2 regions of the Streptomyces sp. NPDC088766 genome follow, and region 1 is predicted to be linked to the other one. Evidence: riboswitches for the same ligand, from Rfam matches in the RefSeq annotation. Region 1 holds a riboswitch; the other holds the start of a gene.
What was found. Region 1 has a riboswitch for cobalamin ahead of metE (5-methyltetrahydropteroyltriglutamate--homocysteine S-methyltransferase). Riboswitches for the same ligand answer to the same signal wherever they lie in the genome.

Region 1 (2,851 bases):
GCGAACAGCAGCGGCAGGCACAGGATCGCGTACCACGGCAGCCCAGCGGCGGCGCCGCTGCCCGCCATCACCATCAGGATGACCTCGGTGGCGGTGTCGAAGCCGAGACCGAACAGGAAGCCCAGCGGGAACATCTGCCCGGGCCGGGTGATCGACCTGGTGAAACGGCCCAGGATGCGGTTCATGAACCCCCGCGAGTCCAGGTGCTGCTCGAGAGCGGCCTCGTCGTACGTGCCGGAGCGCATCGCCCGGAAGACCCGCAGGATGCCGGCGAGCGCTACGAGGTTGAGCGCCGCGATGAGGTAGAGGAAGGTCCCGGAAACGGTCGTGCCGACGACACCGAGCGTCTGGTGGGTACGGGAGTCGTCGTTCAGCAGCGTGCCGGCGAGCTGCGCGCCGCCCGCGACCAGGGCGGCCATGGCGACCACCACGCTGGAGTGGCCGAGCCCGAACCAGAACCCGACGCCCCTCGGCCGTATCGAATGCGACCACGTCTCATGGGCGTTCGGCTCCCAGCGCGACCCGACCCTCAGGCGGCATCCGCCGGAGCCGTCAGCGCCCGTGATGGTGACTGGCTCGGTTACTTGCCCTCAGCCTGAGACATCCGGACGGCCGAAGGGCTCTCTCAAGTCACGTCCTCGCGGGAGCCCTTCGTCCTACCCCCCTGCGAGTGAAGGCTGAGAAGACGATCACGTGCAGGACGAACGTGCCGACGCGGCAGGTTTCAGTCCCATGTCGGCCCAGGGGGCGAGCAGTTCCTGACACCAGGTGACCTCTGCGGGTCGCCCCTGCGCCCGGGCCGTGTATAGGCTGGCCGCGCAGCTGGTTCGCCCTGTCCGCCAGGCAGGCGCGTCGTAAGAGGGAACCCGGTGGGAATCCGGGACTGCCCCGCAGCGGTGAGCGGGAACGACCGCCGTCATACGCACTGGGCCTGGATGTGACGGGCTTGGGAAGCGACGGCCAGTAGGTGCCTCGTGGAAGAACGAGGCGTGCCCGTGAGTCCGAAGACCTGCCACTGCCCGCGCGCGGACCGCCGTGCGCGGAGATCCCGGTGACCTCGTGGGCGGGTCGGCGTACATATCAGGCGGGCACGCATGTCGTGGCTCGTCCGGTCTGTCATCGCTTCGCGCTCGCACTCCCCGGTCTTTGGGGTCGCTCTCGTCCAGAGCTCGCGAAGGAGAGTTTCGTGACAGCCAAGTCCGCAGCCGCGGCCGTACGGGCCACCGTCCACGGTTATCCCCGTCAGGGACCCGACCGGGAACTGAAGAAGGCGATCGAGGGCTACTGGAAGGGCCGGGTCACCGCCGACGCCCTCCGCGAGACGGCCGCCGGCATCCGCCGCGCCAACTGGGGGCAGCTCGCAGACGCAGGTCTCCACGAGGTCCCGACCGGTGACTTCTCGCACTACGACCACGTCCTCGACACCAGCGTCATGGTCGGCGCGATCCCCGCCCGGCATCGCGCAGCCGTCGATGCCGACGCCCTCGACGGGTACTTCGCCATGGCCCGCGGCACCCAGGACAGTGCGCCGCTGGAGATGACGAAGTGGTTCGACACCAACTACCACTACCTCGTGCCGGAGCTGGGTCCGGACACCGTGTTCGCGGCCGACTCGACGAAGCAGGTCAGTGAGCTGCGGGAAGCCCTGGCGCTGGGGCTCGCCGCGCGGCCCGTCCTGGTCGGCCCGGTCACCTATCTGCTGCTCGCCAAGCCCGCCCCCGACGCCCCCGACGGCTTCGACCCGCTCACCCTTCTCGACCGGCTGCTCCCTGTGTACAGCGAGGTGCTCGCCGACCTGCGGGCGGCGGGCGCCGAGTGGGTGCAGCTCGACGAGCCCGCCCTGGTCCAGGACCGCGCCCCGGCCGAGCTGAACGCCACCGCTCGCGCCTACCGCGATCTGGGCGGCCTCACCGACCGGCCACGGCTGCTGGTCGCCTCCTATTTCGACCGGCTCGGCGAGGCACTCCCCGTGCTGGCCAAGGCCCCCGTCGAGGGGCTCGCCCTCGATTTCACCGGACCGGCCGCCGCCAACCTGGACGCCCTGGCCGCCGTGGGCGGACTGCCCGGCAAGCGCCTGATCGCCGGGGTCGTCAGCGGCCGCAATATCTGGGTCAACGACCTCTCCGCGTCCCTCGCCACCCTCGGCACCCTGCTCGGGCTGGCCGACCGGGTCGACGTCGCCGCCTCCTGCTCCCTCCTCCACGTCCCGCTGGACACGTCGGCCGAGCGGGACATCGAGCCGCAGATCCTGCGCTGGCTGGCCTTCGCCAGGCAGAAGACCGCCGAGATCGCCACCCTCGCCAAGGGCCTCGCCCAGGGCACCGACACCATCGCCGCCGAACTGGCCGCCAACCGCGCCGACCTGGCCTCCCGGGCGGGTTCACCGATCACCCACGACCCTGCCGTCCGCGCACGCACGGCGGCCGTCACCGCGTTCGACGCCCGCCGCTCCTATCCCTACCGGCAACGCGCCGCCGCCCAACGCGCCCACCTGAAGCTGCCGTTGCTGCCCACGACGACCATCGGCTCCTTCCCGCAGACCGGAGAACTGCGCGCCGCCCGTGCCGACCTGCGCGCGGGCCGGATCGACCCGGCCGCATACGAGGAGCGCATCAGGGCCGAGATCCAGGAGGTGATCTCCTTCCAGGAGAAGACCGGCATCGACGTCCTGGTCCACGGCGAGGCCGAACGCAACGACATGGTCCAGTACTTCGCCGAACAGCTCACCGGCTACCTCGCCACCCGGCACGGCTGGGTGCAGTCGTACGGCACCCGCTACGTGCGTCCGCCGATCCTGGCCGGCGACATCTCCCGCCCCGGGCCGATGACCGTGCGCTGGACGTCGTACGCC
Region 2 (2,851 bases), on a different contig from region 1:
GGCGACGTCGACGACCGGTGCGGGCACGCCTGCCCTCACCAGGCGGGGCAGCAGGTCCGACATGGGCGTGGTGAACGCGAACAGCAGCACGCCGAGCGAGGCGGCCGAGGTGCGCAGCATCAGCTCCCCGGCCCGCACCGGGCCACCGTCGGCCAGGGACACGAACCCGTCGGGCCCGCCCACCTGGAAGAGGAGGGTGAGCGCGCCCGTCGCGCAGAAGCCCAGCGGGACCCGGTAGGCGCGCCACAGCCGGCGGGGAGGCACCCCCGCCGGACCCAGCAGCAGGGTGAGCGCCGTCACCAGCACCAGGGCCGCGCCCGGCCAGGGCGGCAGGGAGATCGCGAGCAGGGTGAGGCCGAGCCCCAGCACGGCCTTGTCCACGGGATGGCGGTGGCGCCAGCGACTGCTGTGCGCCGCCGCGTCGATCGGCAGCACGTCCGATCAGACCCGTCCCCGCGGAGACTTCCCGGCGTCGGGCACGCTCACGTCGTCCCGTGCCTCGGCCCCGTCCCGTGCCTCGGCCCCGTCCTGTTTCTCCTCCAGTCGGGCCAGCGCCCGCAGTTCGCCTTGGCGGCGGCCACGGCGCACCCCGAAGTAGTAGGCGAGGACGCCCGCGCCCAGGGCCGCCTGGACGGCGAACAGCGCCGACTCGATCTCCCCGGACGGCGGCTCGTACAGGGGCGAGAACCACGGCTCGTAGTCCGGCTCCAGCTCGGTGATCGCCGTTTCCGCCTCGCTGTCGGAGCCGGTGAACGGCTGCTCCTTGTGGTCGCCGAGACCCAGGGCCAGCGGCAGCACCGCGAGCGCGAGCACGGCGAGCAGCAGCAGGAGGTTGATCCTCGTGTTCCGCTTCACCGGGCCACCGCCCCGGTCGTGTCCGGCTTCCGGCCCCCGGCCACCAGCACGCCCAGCCGGGTCAGTTCGCCCTTGCTGGACTGCACGAGGAGACGCATCACCAGGACGGTGAGGAGCCCCTCGCTCACGGCCAGCGGGATCTGCGTGACGGCGAAGATGGACCCGAACTTGCCGAGCGCGCCCAGGAACCCGCTGCTCGGGTCGGGGAACGCCAGCGCCAGCTGCACGCTGGTCACGCAGTAGGTGGACAGGTCGGCGACGAAGGCACCGGCGAACACCGTGACCATCAGCGGCACACCGTAGTGCCGCAGCAGGCGGTACACGCCGTATCCGGCCCACGGTCCGACGATCGCCATCGAGAACACGTTGGCGCCGAGCGTGGTCAGGCCACCGTGCGCGAGCAGCAGGGCCTGGAAGAGCAGGGTGATCGTGCCCAGCACGGCCATGATCGGCGGCCGGAACAGGACGGCGCCCAGGCCGGTGCCGGTGGGGTGCGAGCAACTCCCGGTCACCGAAGGGAGCTTGAGCGCGGACAGGACGAACGTGAAGGCGCCGGAGGCACCGAGCAGCAGTGTGCTCTCGGGATGCTCCCTGACTTCACGGGTGAGTGACCGGGCTCCGTGGACGACGAACGGCGCCGACGCGACGCTCCAGGCGACCGCGTGCACCGGAGGCAGAAAACCCTCGGCTATGTGCATGGCTCAGCAGACCCTCTCCAGCACCTCGTGGATGGTTGACGCGCCTTGGCCGGTCTCCTGGCTGACGGGTACCACCGCCCGTGCTCCGCCTTCCCGGGTCCGTGAGGACCCAGTGGCTGCCCGCGAGGGCCGGAGCCGGACTTCCCGATCACAGTGGCGAGGGCCGCACCGGCATCACACCGGATTTCCCGTTCACCAAGGCGTGGTGACAGTAGTGCGAGGACAGGGGCGGTGACAAGCGGGAACGGGGGCGCACGGACGGCGGACGCGGGATGCCGGCCCGGCGCACACCGGCCACGCCGACCACACCGGTCGGTGGCGGTACCGTTCGGGGCGCACCGGCCGGTCTGGGCCGGGCTGGTCGGTGCAGGGTCGGTCGGGATGCACCCGCCGGTCGTCGGCCGGGTCGGTTCCGGCACACCGGCCGCTCGGCAGCCGTGCCGGTCCGGGAATCCGGAAGTTCAGCGGCCGTGCCAGTCCAGGCACACCACGAGCGCGTCGTCCTCCGCCGCGGACCCGCCGCGGTGCCCCGCCAGTTCGCGCAGCACGGCACGCGGTACCTCGGCCGCCGGCAGCAGCCTGGTGGCGGTGATCGCGCGGGCCAGGGCGGCGTCCCCGTACGTCACTCCGCCGGGCGAGGCGAGCGCGTGGACGCCGTCACTGACGAACACCAGCCGGTCGCCGGGCTCCACCTGGAACGGCTGCGCCACGTAGTCGGTCTCCTCGAACATGCCCAGCGGCAACTGGGCTTCCAGGTCGACGGGTTCGACGGTGCTCGCCCGCAGCCGCAGCAGCCGCGGTGAGCCGGCGTCCACCACCTGGGCCCGCCCCGTGGTGACCTCGACCTCCAGCATCAGCACCGACAGGTGGCGGCGGCCCCGGTAGTGGGCGTGCACCGCCTGGTCGGCCAGCGCCGCCTGATCGGCGATCGGGAGGCCGGCCCGTCGCGCGTTGCGCAGCGCGTTGACCGCCAGGCTCGTCAGCAGCGACGCCTCCGTGCCGTCGCCGGTGCCGTCGCCCGCGCCGTTGTTGACGTACAGGGTGAGGCGGTCGTCCGTCGCGGACCAGTCGAAGTTGTCGCCGCGGACGGCGTAGGCGGGCTCCAGCTGGGCGCCGAGCGCGTATCCGGGACCGGTGCCGGAGCGGGCCGGGAGGAGCTGCCACTGCATCTCCGCGGCCAGGGTGAGCCGTTCCCTGCGCCGGGCCCGCAGGTACAGGTCGGTGGCCCGCTCGGCCACGACCACCTCGTGCCCGAGCACCTGCGCGACCTCCGCCAGCTCGCCCAGCTCGCCCGGCGC

Region 2: linked by a shared signal. The riboswitch ahead of ACIP5W_RS21380 (energy-coupling factor ABC transporter permease) and the one ahead of metE (5-methyltetrahydropteroyltriglutamate--homocysteine S-methyltransferase) in region 1 are both predicted to bind cobalamin.

What each region holds. Positions count from the first base shown of each region.
Region 1 covers NZ_JBIVKQ010000022.1:101,007-103,857, forward strand. The annotation lists partial or broken gene ACIP5W_RS26870 (HoxN/HupN/NixA family nickel/cobalt transporter) at 1-476, opposite strand, end outside; cobalamin riboswitch at 824-1,015, shown strand; gene metE (5-methyltetrahydropteroyltriglutamate--homocysteine S-methyltransferase) at 1,187-2,851, shown strand, end outside.
Region 2 covers NZ_JBIVKQ010000015.1:34,085-36,935, reverse strand. The annotation lists gene cbiQ (cobalt ECF transporter T component CbiQ) at 1-435, opposite strand, end outside; gene ACIP5W_RS21385 (energy-coupling factor ABC transporter substrate-binding protein) at 442-855, opposite strand; gene ACIP5W_RS21380 (energy-coupling factor ABC transporter permease) at 852-1,553, opposite strand; cobalamin riboswitch at 1,583-1,768, opposite strand; gene ACIP5W_RS21375 (PP2C family protein-serine/threonine phosphatase) at 2,015-2,851, opposite strand, start outside.